DNA from 4 places in the Bacillus sp. BSL6 genome. Region 1 is predicted to be linked to each of the others. Evidence: riboswitches for the same ligand, from Rfam matches in the RefSeq annotation. Region 1 holds a riboswitch; each other region holds the start of a gene.
The links. Region 1 has a riboswitch for S-adenosylmethionine ahead of RCJ96_RS14590 (ECF-type riboflavin transporter substrate-binding protein). Riboswitches for the same ligand answer to the same signal wherever they lie in the genome.
Positions count from the first base shown of each region.

Region 2: another riboswitch for S-adenosylmethionine. It lies ahead of RCJ96_RS24895 (MetQ/NlpA family ABC transporter substrate-binding protein); the one in region 1 lies ahead of RCJ96_RS14590 (ECF-type riboflavin transporter substrate-binding protein).
Region 3: another riboswitch for S-adenosylmethionine. It lies ahead of RCJ96_RS03230 (bifunctional homocysteine S-methyltransferase/methylenetetrahydrofolate reductase); the one in region 1 lies ahead of RCJ96_RS14590 (ECF-type riboflavin transporter substrate-binding protein).
Region 4: another riboswitch for S-adenosylmethionine. It lies ahead of RCJ96_RS07730 (YezD family protein); the one in region 1 lies ahead of RCJ96_RS14590 (ECF-type riboflavin transporter substrate-binding protein).

Region 1 is NZ_JAVGCW010000004.1:106,703-110,920, forward strand. It holds gene RCJ96_RS14575 (peptidoglycan D,D-transpeptidase FtsI family protein) at 1-22, shown strand, start outside; gene RCJ96_RS14580 (macrolide family glycosyltransferase) at 360-1,538, shown strand; gene RCJ96_RS14585 (aspartate/glutamate racemase family protein) at 1,588-2,268, opposite strand; SAM riboswitch class I at 2,422-2,537, shown strand; gene RCJ96_RS14590 (ECF-type riboflavin transporter substrate-binding protein) at 2,677-3,225, shown strand; gene RCJ96_RS14595 (ABC transporter ATP-binding protein) at 3,236-4,218, shown strand, end outside.
Region 2 is NZ_JAVGCW010000011.1:72,884-77,101, forward strand. It holds gene RCJ96_RS24885 (DUF6612 family protein) at 1-609, opposite strand, end outside; gene RCJ96_RS24890 (NAD(P)-dependent alcohol dehydrogenase) at 756-1,664, shown strand; SAM riboswitch class I at 1,746-1,860, shown strand; gene RCJ96_RS24895 (MetQ/NlpA family ABC transporter substrate-binding protein) at 1,947-2,759, shown strand; gene RCJ96_RS24900 (methionine ABC transporter ATP-binding protein) at 2,772-3,812, shown strand; gene RCJ96_RS24905 (methionine ABC transporter permease) at 3,787-4,218, shown strand, end outside.
Region 3 is NZ_JAVGCW010000001.1:584,617-588,834, reverse strand. It holds gene RCJ96_RS03230 (bifunctional homocysteine S-methyltransferase/methylenetetrahydrofolate reductase) at 1-1,740, opposite strand, end outside; SAM riboswitch class I at 1,811-1,920, opposite strand; SAM riboswitch class I at 2,124-2,233, shown strand; gene metI (cystathionine gamma-synthase/O-acetylhomoserine thiolyase) at 2,327-3,439, shown strand; gene metC (cystathionine beta-lyase) at 3,436-4,218, shown strand, end outside.
Region 4 is NZ_JAVGCW010000002.1:301,145-305,362, reverse strand. It holds gene RCJ96_RS07740 (DUF3888 domain-containing protein) at 34-429, shown strand; lysine riboswitch at 519-700, shown strand; gene lysA (diaminopimelate decarboxylase) at 881-2,197, shown strand; SAM riboswitch class I at 2,315-2,423, shown strand; gene RCJ96_RS07730 (YezD family protein) at 2,496-2,639, shown strand; gene cysH (phosphoadenylyl-sulfate reductase) at 2,726-3,430, shown strand; gene sat (sulfate adenylyltransferase) at 3,469-4,218, shown strand, end outside.

The sequences.
Region 1 (4,218 bases):
AGATAGCTCTCAAGAAAGTTAAAACATATGAAATAATATAGAAACTAGAGTCGTTTAATTTAGGGATAGATTCAAAATGGGTGATAGAAAGGTAAAATCATTCTATCAATTGTTCACGTTTTATAAAAAAAATCATATATTGATAGCATAGGACAAGCTGAAAAGCTTATTCTAACCTCACAGAACACTCCTTATCACGGTTAGGCATCTACTTATGTAGATGCCTTTTTTAATTAAATAACTGACAATTATTTATCAATCTAAAGTAGCAAGTATATTAGGACTATTAGGGGAAGATTGACCGTAATCATTACAGTATGATTATCAAGAGCGTTGAAATGTAAGGGAGTGAGAAAGAAGTGAGAAATATTTTAATGGTTAATTTTCCAGCAGAGGGACATGTAAACCCGACATTAAGTTTAGTCAAAGCCTTTACTGAACGGGGGGATCACGTACACTATATTACAACAGAACACTTTAAAGGCAGAATTGAAGATTTGGGAGCTACTGTATATACTCATCCAGATTTATTAAAGGATATTTCTATTGATACTGAAACTTCATATGGATTGAACTCTTTCTTTCATGTACATGTTCAAACTTCTTTATATATATTAGAAATTACGAAACAATTATGTGAAAGCATTAATTTTGATTTCGTAATTTATGATATATTTGGTGCTGGAGAGTTAGTAAAGGAGTATTTACAAATTCCAGGCATAGTTTCTTCTCCTATATTTTTAATTCCTACTGAATTTTTGGAGATTTTACCTTTTCATCCTAATGCAGAAATACCATTCCAACCTGATGAAATTTCTGAACAGTTACTATATCGAATGGAACATGAATTTGGAGTAAAGCCTAAAAACAATCTTCAATTTATGCATAACAAGGGAGATATTACTCTTGTGTACACAAGTCGCTATTTTCAACCTAATAGCGATTTGTTTGGAGAAAATAATATTTTTATTGGACCAAGTATTTCAAAGCGTAAAACAAATGTAGAGTTTCCACTTGAATTGCTTAAAGATAAGAAAGTTATTTATATTTCAATGGGAACACTGCTTGAAGGAATCGAACCATTCTTTAATGCATGTATTGATGCTTTCTCAGATTTTAATGGATTAGTTGTAATGGCAATTGGCGATAGAAATGACCGTTCTAAAATTAAGGAAGCGCCAAACAATTTTATAATTGCTCCATACGTACCTCAATCAGAAGTATTAAGTGAAGCAGATGTTTTTATTACACATGGAGGTATGAACAGTGTACACGATGCTATTCATTTTAATGTCCCATTTGTCATCATTCCACACGATAAAGACCAGCCAATGATAGCACAAAGATTAACTGAGCTTGAAGCGGCGCATCGGTTATTGAAAGAGAATGTTAATGTGCAAACGTTAAAAGAAGCGGTAACCGATGTTCTTTCAAATGAAAAGTATAAGCATGGAATACGAAAACTGAAAGATAGTTTTTTAGATTGTGGTGGTTCAAATGAAGCAATCACAGTGATTACATCTCTTTTAAATAAATAGTGTGAGTAATATAAAAGCATAGAGGCGGCACCTTTATGCTTTTATATTATTATCCCGCAAACTGCACAGCAGTATTTGCATGTAAAAAAGCAGTATCAAAAACAGGAACAGTAAGGTCGTTTTGGGAAATGAGCAACGGTATTTCGGTGCAACCTAGTAGTATACCTTCTGCGCCATTTTGAATTAATGATTTTGTAATTTGTAATAGCTTTTCTTTTGATGTTTCTGAAATAATCCCTTTACTTAATTCATTTAAAATTACATGATGAATAAAATTTCTGTCCTCTTCATTTGGGATGATTGTCTCAATGTTATAGTTTGCTAGACGTGATTTATAGAAGTCTTGTTCCATCGTTTGTTTCGTACCCAATAGTCCGATACGCTTAATATTCTGTTCTACCATTTCTTTAGCACTTACATCACCAATATGAAGAAGCGGGATGGATATTGCACTTTCTACTTCTTCAGCAAATAAATGGACAGTATTAGAACACATTAATAAACAGTCAGCTCCAGATTTTTCAACTTTTTTTGCAACTGTGACTAATTCGTTTTTCACTTCTTCATATTGATGATTTTGTAATAAAGTAGTTACTTCACCAAAGTCCATGCTATATAAAACAAGCTTTGCATTTTGGTCATATTGAGAGAGTGTAAGTGTATTAATATGTTTATAATATAATGATGTAGATTCCCAACTTAGTCCGCCAATTAAACCGATTACTTTCATCGTACATTCCTCCCGTAACTATTTTAAATTCATTATTTCATAATTCCGATAAGAATACAATGATTTAAATGTACTGTTGAACAAAAAATAAAAATAATTAGAAAAGTGTTGAAATTTATACTTCTTAATGCCATAATACGAATTACAAATTAATACTTATCCAGAGAGGTGGAGGGAACGGCCCTATGAAACCTCAGCAACCCCTATGTCAATGTATAGGAAGGTGCTAATTCCGCAGAGAACACGTTGTGTTTTTTGGAAGATAAGAGGATTCTTGAACGTGAAAGAAAATGGCCTCTTATGTAAGAGGTCATTTTTTGTTGTATAGAAAGGGAGTGTCGATGCATAATTCATTTTCAAAATAAATATAGAGTAATAAAAGTTGACTATTAAGAGAGGGGAATTGTAATGAACAAATTATCAACAAAATTAGTAGTAGCAATCGGAATTGGATCCGCATTATACGGGATATTAGGACTTTGGGGATTTACTATTGCACCAAATACATTTATTAAACCTGCATTAGCTATTTTAACCGTTTTTGGAGCGTTATTTGGTCCAGTGGCAGGACTGTTAATAGGACTTATCGGTCATACCTTAACAGACACAATCGCTGGTTGGGGTATTTGGTGGGGATGGGTTATTAGTTCAGGCATTATTGGCTTTGCAATGGGGTTCATTCAAAAAAGAGTTGGCTTTAGTGTGAAAAACGGGACATATAATAAGGGGGATATTTCTTATTTAGCCATTACTGGCTTAATTGGAATTGTCATTGCTATTATATTTGCTGGGGCATTCGATATTATTGTGATGGGAGAACCGTTTGACAAAATTGTTATACAAATGTTAGGTGCAACAATTGCTGACGTTATTGTATTTTTAGTTCTTGGATTGCCAATTACAATAGGCCTAGCTAAATCGAATAAGAAACATACACATTTAAAAATTGAAAAGTAGGGATATTAAAATGCAACCAATTATTTCTTTTGAACAATTCAACTTTCAATATAAGCATGCAGCGCAGCCTACTGTTAAAGACATTACATTTCATATATATCCTGGAGAAAAAGTGCTAATTGCTGGACGAAGTGGTTCAGGGAAATCAACGTTAGCTCATTGTATGAATGGGCTAATCCCATTTTCTTATGAAGGGACTAGTACTGGTAATATTTTAATTGCTGGAAAAGATCCGAGGAAAAAGAGTGTTTTTGAACTGAGTAAACATGTAGGCACAATTTTGCAAGATCAAGATGCACAATTTATTGGTCTTACAGTAGAAGAAGATGTAGCCTTTTATTTAGAAAATGAATGTGTAAATCAGGATGAGATGAAAAAGATTGTCTCGGAGTCATTAAAAAAGGTAGGGATGCATACTTTTCATAAACAAAGTCCGCATGAACTATCTGGAGGGCAAAAACAAACTGTTTCTTTAGCGGGTTTGTTAACAACAAATGCTCCTATATTATTGTTCGATGAACCGTTAGCAAATTTAGATCCAGCTAGCAGCTTACATACAATTGAACTTATTAAAAATATACATAAGCAATATAATAAAACAATTGTAATTATTGAACATCGAATAGAAGAAATGTTAAATCTGGATTTAGATAAGATCATTTTAATAGAGGAAGGGGAAATTGTTGCGATAGGGACACCAGATGAGATTTTAGCGTCAAATATATTACCCTCAATCGGATTAAGAGAACCTATGTACATAGAAGGATTAAAAAGATTACATTTTGATAGTAATAATGACGTAATATATCCACTTGAAAATCTTCATAAGGAAAGTATTAGTGGTGTAATAAAAGAGTGGATGGAGAAAAAAGCTTTTTGTAAAGATACTCCTACAAAAAAAGAATTATTGAAAGTAGAGAATTTATTATTTTCATATCCTAATAAACAAAAAGTATTAGAGAATGTAAATTTATCCATATATGAAGGAGAAAT
Region 2 (4,218 bases), on a different contig from region 1:
ATCCACTTCTTCTATCTTCGCGTTTTGTGCTTGTAACATTTTCTTCTGCGTTTCATCCATGCTAGTTAACATACTTTCTGTTTCTTGCCCTTTTAATGTAAATTTCAGTTTATATTTATCTCCGCTTTTCTCCAGCTTCATTTTATCTAAAACTACTTCCGGTACTTCTAATTTATCTATAATATCTTGAGTCGCTTTCATTCCACCAGCGTTTAATTGCTCCTCTGGTACGGTTATAACTTCTCCTGTATTAGGGTTTTTTACCTCACCAGCAACTTTACCATCCACAGTATACACTACAACATCTGTACCGGAAATATTCATTTCAGAACGAGAATTCTTTGTCTTTGGCTCTAATTGCATCTTAGCCTTTAATATATCCATCTCTGTTCCCTCAGCTTTTACCCCTACACCATATGTCATCGTTACATGTTCTTCATTTTTAAAAGCTTCATTCGTTTTCTTGAAAACATCTTTCGCCGTTAATTCCTTTTCTTTTTGAACGGATTCTTTTTTCGGCTCATCCGTCTTTGCTGTTTTCTCATTACTACATCCTACCCCTAGACTGATTGCAAGCACTAAACTTGAAATAAAAATAATTTTTTTCATAATTCCGCCCCCCTTTCCCAAAATAATATCATCTCTTTTCCTATGAAATCTATATAAATTTCAATCTATATTCGCTATATAGCGACATGTTTAATGAAGAGTTTAAATATGATGTAAATAACGACAACTCATTTCAGGAGGTCATTATGAAGGCGATCATTTGCACACAGTATGGACCACCTAACGTTCTTCAGCTTCAAAATATAGAGAAACCTATACCTAAAAAGAACGAAGTATTAGTCAAGATCCACGCAACGAGTGTAACGACTGGAGATTGTAGAATACGTGGGTTTAATAGCCCTCTCTTATTTTGGATTCCTATGCGAATCATATTAGGTTTTAGAAAACCGAGAAAGCCTATACTCGGTGTAGAGTTATCCGGCGAAATCGAAGAAATAGGAACAGATGTAACTCAATTTAAAAAAGGAGATCAAATTTTTGCATTAACAGAGCTTAATGTCGGTGGTTATGCAGAATATACATGTGTACATGAAAGTGGATTAGTAGCATTAAAACCTACCAATGTAACGTATGAGGAAGCAGCAGTTATTCCCTTTGGCGCAACTTCGGCACTACACTTCCTAAGAAAGGCCCGTATAAAAAGGGGGCAACAAGTACTCATATATGGCGCATCTGGATCAGTAGGAACAGCTGCCGTACAACTTGCTAAATATTTCGGCGCAACCGTTACAGCTGTTTGTAGTCATTCAAATTTTGAACTCGTGCAATCTTTAGGGGCTGACAAAGTAATCGATTATACGAAAGAAGATTTTACTAAGCAGGGGGAATACTATGATGTTATATTTGATGCAGTTGGAAAATATAAAAAATCCCTTTGTAAACAAGTATTAACACCTAATGGAATATATGTATCTGTTAATGGAATGATGGCAAAGGTAAGTAAAGAAGATATGTTTCTACTAAAAAAACTAACTGAAACAGAAAATTTAAAGCCTGTTATTGATAGAACTTACCGATTAGAAGAAATTGCTGAAGCTCATATATATGTAGAAAAAGGGCATAAAAAGGGGAACGTTTCGATTACCTTAAAATAAAATATATTCAGAAAATAACGTTGACAATTCTTTTTGTAAGATTTACTATTAGTACCATATTAAAAAAACTACATACACATACTCTTATCAAGAGTGGCGGAGGGACTGGCCCGATGATGCCCGGCAACCGAGCTTATAACGTATAAGCTAAGGTGCTAATTCCTGCAAAACGAGTTCTCGTTTTGGAAGATAAGAGAGGAATCTATTTTGTCTATTCGGCACCTCTCTTATTTTTGAGAGGTGCTTTTTATTTTGGAACGTATATTTAAGGGGGAATTATAGATGAAGAAAGTATTATTAAGCATTGTAAGTGGGGCTGTATTATTATTAAGCGCATGTAGCGGGAGTTCAGATAAAGAAGTAAAAGCGTTAGATGAGAAAAAGATTACTGTCGGTGTAACAGGAGGGCCACATGAACAAATTTTTGAAAAGGTAAAAGAAGTAGCAGCGAAAGACGGTCTCGAAATTGATATAAAAGTATTTAATGATTATGTAGCACCGAACGTATCCCTCGATGAAAAAAGCCTTGATGTAAATAGCTATCAAACGAAATCATATTTAGACGTATTTAAAGCTGAACGTAATATGAAATTAACTGAAGTATTTTCAACAGTAACATTCCCTATGGGCGTATATTCAAAAAGCTTAAAGGATGTAAAAGAATTAAAAGAGGGCGATGCAATTGCTGTACCGAATGATCCAACGAATGAACTTCGAGCTTTAAAACTATTTGAAAAAGCAGGTGTTTTAAAAGTTGATCCAAAAGCGACAGAAAAAGCGACTGCAAAAGATGTAATTGAAAATCCAAAAAATTTAAAGATCGTTGAATTAGAGGCATCTCAATTACCAACACAACTAAGTGAAGTAAAAGCAGCTGCCATTAATACAAACTTTGCATTAGGTGCAAAATTAAGCCCTGCGAAAGATTCTATCTTCCGTGAAGGAAAAGATTCACCATATGTAAACTGGGTCGTTGTTCGTACTGAAAATAAAGATGATGCTGTTGTAAATAAATTAAAGAAAGCTTATCAATCTAAAGAAGTAAAAGAATTTATCGAGAAAAAATTTGATGGTTCTGTTTTACCGTCTTGGTAGGAGCTGACGATAATGATTGAATTAAAAAATGTATCCAAAGTATTTACAACAAAAAAGGGGAATGTGGAAGCTCTTAAGTCTACTTCCCTCCAAGTAAAAAAGGGCGAAGTATTTGGAATCATTGGATATAGTGGCGCTGGCAAAAGTACATTAATTCGCTGTGTAAATTTATTAGAAAAACCAACAACAGGAAATATTATTGTAAACGAGCAAGATTTAACAACACTGTCTACAAAAGAACTAGCAAAAGCGAGACAAAAAATCGGGATGATTTTTCAAGGGTTCAATTTACTTAAAACCGTTACCGTCTATGAAAATATCGCACTACCTTTACGCCTTGCTGGCATTCCAAAAGTAGAAATTGAAAAAAGGGTAGAAAAGTATTTACGTATTGTCGATCTCTTTAATCGAAAAGACGCCTATCCAAGTGAACTTTCTGGTGGCCAGAAACAACGTGTAGCCATCGCGCGTGCACTATCACATGAACCGGAAGTGTTATTAAGTGATGAAGCAACGAGCGCTTTAGATCCAGAAACAACTGATTCTATTCTTGACCTATTATTAAAGATTAATGAGGAAATCGGGATTACAATTTTATTAATTACACATGAAATGAATGTCATCCAGCGTATATGCGACCGAGTTGCTGTTATGGAACATGGAACAGTAGTTGAAAGCGGGACTGTGAAAGATATTTTTACAAACCCACAACATGTAACAACGAAGAAATTTGTAAATAGTGCATTTGCAGCAAAAATTCCAGAAGATGTACAAAAAGAACTTCAAACTACTGGTGAAATTGTAACTCTTTCTTTTATAGGAAATTCTTCAGGAGAACCAGCATTAGCTGTCGCTACAAAACGATTCCAAGTATATCCGAATATTTTATCCGGTAATATTACTCAATTAAAACATGAAGCATACGGGAAACTTATCATTCATATGCAAGGGGAACAAAATGAAATCAACCGTGCTTTATCATTTTTACAAGAACAGGGAATCATCGTAGAAGGAGGTAGAACAGGCCATGGAAAACAAGTCCTTTTTGGATGAATGGGGTAAAGTTATATGGGAGGCGACCATACAAACTTTTCAAATGACATCTATTTCATTACTCATCTCGATCCTTATTGCACTGCCACTTGGTGTCACACTTGTTTTAACGAGACCTGGTGGACAGCGAGAAAACAAAATCATTTATCCAATTCTTAATACAATTATTAATATCATTCGCTCTCTTCCATTTATCATTCTATTATTCTTCATTCTACCTTTTACAAAATTTCTAATGGGAACATCCATTGGTGTGCAAGGTGTTATCGTACCGCTTGTCGTCTTCACTGCTCCCTATATCGCAAGATTGATGGAGACCGCATTATTAGAAGTAGATCGTGGTGTGATTGAAGCCTATCAAGCGATGGGCGTTTCTACTATAAAAATTATTTGGCACGTTATGGTG
Region 3 (4,218 bases), on a different contig from region 1:
AATGCCGTTAAAGTATTTCATCGCCGCATCGATCAATTCTTGAGAAATACGAATCCCTTCCTCAATTGCTGCCTCTTTCGTTTCATGTCCATCCATTCTCTCTCTTACTGCTTCAGGTAAAGTAATACCTGGCACCTCAAAATGAAGAAAATCTGCATTCCGTTTACTTATTAATGGCATAATCCCAATAAAAATAGGTTGTTCTAAATGCTTTGTCGCTTCATACACTTCTTCAATTAACGCGATATCATAAATCGGCTGCGTTAAGAAATATTCTGCTCCAGCATCTATTTTCCGTTCCATTCGCTTAACCGCTGCTTTTAAATGTCTTACATGCGGGTTAAATGCACCGCCCACAGAAAACCTTGTTGCCGGTCCAATGGATTTCCCTAAAACGGAACGCCCATCGTTCATTTCTTTAATCATTTTAATGAGCTCGATAGAGGACAAATCATATACAGAAGTGGCACCTGGAAAATCACCAACGCGCGCTGGATCTCCAGTTAAAGCTAACACTTCTTCCATGCCTAACGCTGATAATCCTAGTAAATGAGATTGTAGTCCGATGACGTTATGGTCTCTACATGTTAAGTGCGTCAATACCGGAATATCATGCTTCGTTAATAATGCTCCCATTGCCATATTCGAGATACGGGGCGATGCTAATGAATTATCTGCTAGAGTAATAGCATCTGCTCCAGCTCTTTTCAATGCTCTTGCGCCTTCAAAAAACCGCTGCGTATCTAACGTTTTTGGTGGATCTAATTCCACTACTACGGTCGTTTGTTTTTTTGCTTTCTCTGCTAAAGTGACATGAGCTTTTGAACGTTTCTCATGTGTATGAACTACTTTCGGTCTTTGAACCGTATCCTTTTCTATTACAGGCGTAACATTTAGAGTAGCACGTTTCATACTTTCAATATGTTCTGGAGTCGTGCCACAACAACCGCCCAATAACCGAATACCTTGCTCAATAAATTTCGGTGTCATCGCTTCAAAATAAGCTGGACTTCCCTCATATACGTATCGTCCCTCTACATAATTTGGGAGACCTGCATTTGGATATGCTGACAAGTAACCATTTTTCGGAATCGATATCATTTTAAGAGCTTCCGTCATATGAAGTGGCCCTAGTTGGCAGTTCAATCCAACAACATTTGCACCGTAATCTAAAAGCTGTTTTAATATTTCATTTACATCATTTCCATTTTGAGTCGTACCCGCCTCATGTAACGCCAATTGCGCTACAATTGGAATATTTGTTTCTTTTCGTAACACCTGGACAGCATGAAGTAATTCAAACTCATCATAAAAAGTCTCTAATAGCAGTCCATCAACCTGTTCTTCTAATAATGCACTTGCCTGTTCCAGTAACATAAATTCTCGCTCCATATCAGTTGTCGTAACCGCCCCGATATGTTTCATACCACCAATTGTGCCTAAAATTGCATTTCTGTCTGTAACAGATGCTTTCGCCAGTTTTACTGCCGCTCTATTAATTTCAGTAACTTGATTTTCTAATCCATACATACGTAATTTCGCTTCATTTGCTCCGTACGTATTTGTTTGAATCACATCTGCCCCAGCCGCTACATATTGCTTATGAATCGATACAATTAAATCTGGATCAGATATATTCAATTCTTCAAAACTACTTTGCAAACCATGTGAATGTAATAACGTCCCAACCGCACCATCACCTATTACAATTCCTTTTGATAATAAATCTAGTAATTTCACAAATCTCCCTCATTTCTATCAATATAAAAACCCCCTCTTCACTTTGAAGAGGGGGACATAATCGATCCTCCTCTTATTATGCAAAACATTCGTTTTGCAGGTATTAGCACCGTTTCAAACATTTCGTTTGAAGGTTGCCGGGTTTCACAGGGCCTTTCCCTCCACCGCTCTCAATAAGAGTTTGTCTTTATTATTTTATTTATGTAGCTAAAAGGAAATGCGTTCCCCTTTTAACAATGTTTGTTAATTTTTTTATAAATTTAGCACGCACAAATACAAAAGTCAATGACACTTGCGGAAAAATAAAAATTATTTAAAATAAAGTTGCAATTCAATTATCTTTTGTTGTAAAGTTAAAAACATAATAAAATTTCATACGAACATTCTTATCTAGAGAGGTAGAGGGACTGGCCCTATGACGCCTCAGCAACCATTAACATTTGTTAATAAGGTGCTAATTCCAGCAAATTGTGAAAGATTTGACAGATGAGAAGAAGACTCTATTCAAACCGAAAGCCTTCTTCTTAGAAGGCTTTTTTATTTTATATTCAACTAATGGTTCAATTTAAAAAGGAGGAATTTTCACATGTCAACTATCGAAACAAAATTAGCGCAAATCGGAAACCGGAGTGAAACTACAACAGGAACTGTTAATCCACCTGTTTATTTTTCAACTGCTTATCGTCACGAAGGAATTGGTAAATCTACTGGATTTGATTATTCACGAACTGGAAATCCAACGCGCGGCCTATTAGAACAGGCAATCGCAGACTTAGAATGCGGTGAACAAGGTTATGCCTGTAGTTCAGGGATGGCAGCCGTTCTTCTTGTCCTTTCCCTATTCCGCTCTGGAGACGAACTTATTGTTTCCGAAGATTTATACGGTGGCACTTATCGATTATTTTCTGAGCACGAAAAAAAGTGGAACGTTCGATGTAGATACGTAAATACACAATCTATTAAACAAATTGAGCAAGCCATCACAACGAAAACGAAGGCTATTTTCATAGAAACTCCAACTAATCCATTAATGCAAGTTACCGATATTGCCGCTGTTGCAACTGTAGCGAAAAGACACGGACTACTTCTTATTGTAGACAACACATTCTACACACCTTATATACAGCAGCCATTAACAGAAGGTGCCGATATCGTACTTCATAGTGCAACGAAATATTTAGGTGGTCATAACGATGTACTAAGCGGACTTGTCGTTGCAAAAGGAAAGGAACTTTGTGAGGAAATCGCTCATTATCATAATGCCTCTGGTGCAGTCTTAAGTCCATTTGACTCATGGCTATTAATTCGTGGTATGAAAACGTTAGCGCTTCGCATGAGACAACATGAAGAAAATGCAAAAGCAGTTGTTGCTTATTTAAATGATGAGGATGGGGTGACAGATGTATTTTATCCTGGAAGAGGCGGCATGATCTCGTTTCGTCTGAAAGATGAAACATGGATTAATCCATTCTTACAATCTTTATCCTTAATTACATTTGCCGAAAGTCTCGGTGGTGTTGAAAGTTTAATGACATATCCAGCAACACAAACACACGCTGATATTCCTGAAGAAATTAGAACAGCAAACGGTGTATGTAATCGTCTTCTTCGATTTTCCGTTGGTATTGAAAATAGTAACGATTTAATTCAAGACTTAAAGCAAGCCATTAAACTTGTAAAAGAAGGTGTAAGAATATGAGTTATTCTATAGATACACTCTTACTGCACAACCAATATAAACATGACTCGCAAACAGGAGCTGTTAACGTTCCCATCTATAACACATCAACATTTCACCAATTTGATGTAGATACGTTCGGGAAATATGACTATAGCAGGTCAGGCAATCCAACTCGTGAAGCTCTTGAAGACATCATTGCTTTATTAGAAGGCGGAACAAAAGGATTTGCCTTCGCATCAGGAATTGCAGCGATTTCTACTGCATTCCTCCTCCTTTCACAAGGTGATCACGTACTCATTTCAGAAGACGTATACGGAGGAACTTATCGAATGATAACTGAAGTTCTCTCCCGTTACGGTGTTTCACATACATTTGTTGATATGACCAATTTAGAAGAAATAAAGCAAAACATTAAGCCAAATACAAAACTCTTTTATGTAGAAACACCTTCCAATCCACTTTTAAAAGTGACAGATATTCGTGCTGTTTCTAAACTTGCAAAATCTATTGGCGCCCTTACTTTTGTTGATAATACATTTTTGACACCATTATTCCAGAAACCACTTGACCTTGGCGCTGATGTCGTTCTTCATAGTGCCACAAAATTCATTGCCGGTCATAGTGATGTTACTGCCGGATTAGCAGTTGTAAAAGATACCGATCTCGCCCAAAAACTTGGCTTTTTACAAAATTCATTCGGCGCTATTCTAGGCCCGCAAGATTGTTCTCTCGTACTTCGTGGTCTAAAAACATTGCATGTACGTCTTGAGCATTCAGCTGCTAATGCCAATAAAATT
Region 4 (4,218 bases), on a different contig from region 1:
CGGAAAGAATCGTGTAACAATATGGAGGTTATAATGCGAAAATTATTATATTTTATAGTATGCAGTAGTGTTATACTTTTTGCTTCACCAAGTGTGTCGGTAGCAGAGTATGATGCACCTCTTATGGAAGATGCCCTTTATTCTGTGTTATTTCCGAAAATAAATAAAGCAATCGAAAAACAATATGGGAGCTTGAAGCCTTATCAATGCCCGAAAATTATTAGTTTAAAAAAAGTGTATAGCGGTACATATTTATTTCAAGCGAGTATTGAAGTGACTAAGTATGAACGTGTTGCAGGGAAAATTGCGCCACCATTTGAGAAGGTAACGATTACATTTAATAACGAAGAAGGTGAATGGGAAGTGACAAAGGTTTCAGTAAAGCGCTTACCAAACGATACGAAACTAAACTGTCAAAAAGCAATATAAAAAATTGTTTGACAAATAAAATGGTCCTTTGGTATTGTTAATAGCAACAATTAGATGTTTGAAAATTAAATAGACTTACCTCATCTACTCTCAAAGGTAGAGGCCGCGATAGGAAAGAGTAAGCTATGGGAGATTTAATGGAATCTGTGATCATAGGTTGAAAGGGACTATTGCCGAAATATAAGAATAACCATCTTATTCATATATTGGGACTGCATTGAATAAATGTAGTACTGTCATAAGATTTATTTTATGGAGAGCTATTTGGAGATGTTGATGCGGTTTCTTATTTTGAGGAGATAACAACTCGTTTATTTTTTCAATATATATTTTTCCTAATAAGAAACGCGTGTGAACATTGTTCCGCGCGTTTTTTGTCTATCTAAAAGCGTGCTGCAATGAATAGAAGATTGGGGTTATGAGTTTTAGAGGAAATAAGGGAGGAATTCAAATGTATTTACACGGCACAAGCCGAATTAATGGGCAAGGACACTTAGAAATTGGAGGGTGCGACACGACGCAGCTAGCAAAACAATATGGAACACCACTTTATGTATACGATGAAGAGTCAATTCGAGGAAAGTGCCGCGCGTTTCATCGTGCTTTTAAAGAAAGTGGGTTCTCTTATCAAGTAGCATATGCAAGCAAGGCGTTCTTGTGCATGGAGATGTGCCGAGTAGCTCGTGAAGAGAATATGTCATTAGATGTTGTTTCTGGAGGAGAATTATATACTGCACTACAAGCAGGATTTCCTGCATCGCGCATTCATTTTCATGGCAATAACAAAACAGATGAAGAAATTGTGATGGCTCTTCAGGCGAATATTGGTTGTTTTGTCGTAGATAACTTCTTAGAATTAGAAATTTTGCATGATTTAGCAGTGCAACATGGGAAATTTGTGAACATATTAATTCGTGTAACGCCCGGAGTAGAGGCGCATACACATGAATATATTACAACAGGTCAAGATGATTCAAAATTTGGATTTGGCGTGTCAAATGGTCAAGCGATGCAGGCAATTGAGCTTGCTTTACAAAAATCAAATTATAACGTGTTAGGAATTCATTCACATATCGGATCACAAATATTTGAAACGGCTGGCTTTGTGCGAGCGATTGAAGTTCTTCGTCAATTTTTAGAAGCAGTGAGAGAGCGAACAAATTATGTAGTAAAAGTGCTAAATGTAGGGGGAGGATTCGGAATACGCTACACAGAGTCCGATACACCATTAACTCTTGAGACGTATGTGCGAGCTGTAACAAGTGCGGTGAGAGAACAATTTACGTTATGTAATTATCCATTGCCAGAAATATGGGTTGAACCAGGCCGTAGTATTGTAGGTGATGCCGGAACGACACTTTATACAGTCGGATCTGTGAAAGACATTCCTGGTATTCGGAAATATGTATCAGTGGATGGTGGGATGACTGATAACTTAAGACCTGCTTTATATAACGCTCGTTATGAAGCGATGTTAGCGAATCGAGGGAATGATGAGAACGAGGAAGTTGTTTCGATTGCAGGGAAATGCTGTGAGAGTGGAGATATGTTAATTTGGGATATTACTTTACCGAAAGTTGCCTCTGCCGATTTACTAGCGATTTCTTGTACAGGGGCATATGGGTACTCGATGGCGAATAATTATAATCGGATTCGTAGACCAGCTGTCGTCTTCGTGAAAGGCGGTACATCACAAATTGTTGTAGAGCGCGAAACATATGAAAATATTATTGGGAACGATCGCATACGTATTAAAGAACTTGTTTAAATGAGGAAAAAGGAGTTGTTCGGATGGGCAATTCCTTTTTTGTAAAATAAAATAATTAAAATATATCGGAAAACTAGGATTGAAAAAAATCAGAATTGTGATAAAATACAAATACAAAGCTTATCAAGAGAAGCGGAGGGAACTGGCCCGGCGAAGCTCGGCAACCTGCTTATAGAAAGCAAGGTGCTAAATCCAGCAAAATGGAATCCATTTTGAAAGATAAGGTAAAATATATTACCGAACAGTCTTTTCGAAATGGGAAAGATTTTTTTTATGAATAAAAAGGGGGGCTGTTCGCGTGAGCGTACGGGAACATTTTGAGGAAGTATCTGAGAAAATTGAAGCGATGCTTGCTGATATGAAATATGGTTCAATTACAATTGTTGTGCAAGATGGAAAAGTCATTCAATTAGAGAAAAGTGAAAAAGTACGTTTAAAGTAAAAAGCGCTGACTAGAAAAACTAGAGGCGGTTTTAACCTATTTTATTAGGTTAAAACCGTCTTTTTGCTTTTACAGGGGGAAAAAACATGTTGACGTATGAAACGTGGGAAGAAAATGATATTTCATTTTCAGAAGAAGATGAAACGAAAGGCGCGCTATCAGTATTAAGTTGGGCGTATAAAGAATATGAAAATGAAATTGTATACGCATGTAGCTTCGGAGTGGAAGGGATGGTACTACTGCATCTTATTAACCAAGTAAATCCATCTGCTAAAGTTGTATTTTTGGATACAAATGTTCATTTTCAAGAAACGTATGAATTAATTCAAAAAGTACGAGAACGATTTCCTTCATTAAATATTATAGAAAAACAGCCAAAACTTACACTTGATGAACAAGCCAAATTGCATGGTAACAAGCTATGGGAAAGCAATCCTAATCTTTGTTGTAAGATTAGGAAAATTTTACCGCTAGAAGAATCATTAGCGAATGAAAAAGCGTGGATATCGGGGTTGAGGAGGGAACAATCAGAAACGCGTAAGCATACAAAGTTTATAAATCAAGATCATCGCTTTCAATCTATTAAAGTTTGTCCGCTCATTCATTGGACGTGGAAAGAGGTATGGCGATATGTATACAAGCATAGCTTGCCGTATAACCCATTACATGATATTGGATATCCAAGTATTGGGTGTGAGAAGTGTACGTTGCCTGTAGGAGAGGGTGGCGATTCAAGAGATGGTAGATGGGCTGGGAAAGTGAAAACTGAATGTGGTCTTCATTATCAATAAGATGAATCTTGAAATAAAACTAAGAGGGGATATAGAACATGAGTACAGTAAACGAATTAGTAAACCGTGTAGACGAGACATATGACGTATTACAAATTGAAAAAGAAATTGGGCTAGATAATATTGCGTTAAGTGATTTAGAACTATTAGCGACAGGGGGATATAGCCCGCTTACTGGTTTTTTAGGAAAGAAAGATTATGATTCGGTTGTAGAAACGCTTCGTTTAGCTAATGGGAGTGTTTGGAGTATACCAATTACATTACCAGTAACAGAAGAAGTAGCAGAGACGCTAAAAGTTGGAGAGGAAGTAAAACTTGTTAACGGTGGAAATGTATATGGTGTCATTCAAATAGAAGATATTTTTGTGCCTGATAAGGAAAAAGAAGCGTTACTAGTATATAAAACGACGGATGAGGCTCATCCGGGAGTGAAAAAATTATATGAACGACCGAACGTTTATGTCGGTGGGGCTATTGTTCTTACGAAACGCTTTGAAAATAATCCGTTTCCTTCTTATCATTTAGACCCAATTGAAACGAGAGAAGAATTTAAAAAACGTGGTTGGAAAACAGTAGTAGGATTTCAAACGAGGAACCCGGTGCATCGTGCCCATGAATACATTCAAAAATCTGCTCTTGAAATTGTAGATGGACTCTTTTTAAATCCGCTCGTTGGGGAAACAAAATCGGACGATATTCCAGCTGATGTACGGATGGAAAGCTATGAAGTATTACTTCAAAACTATTATCCGAAAGATCGTGTCTTTTTAAGTGTATTTCCTGCGGCA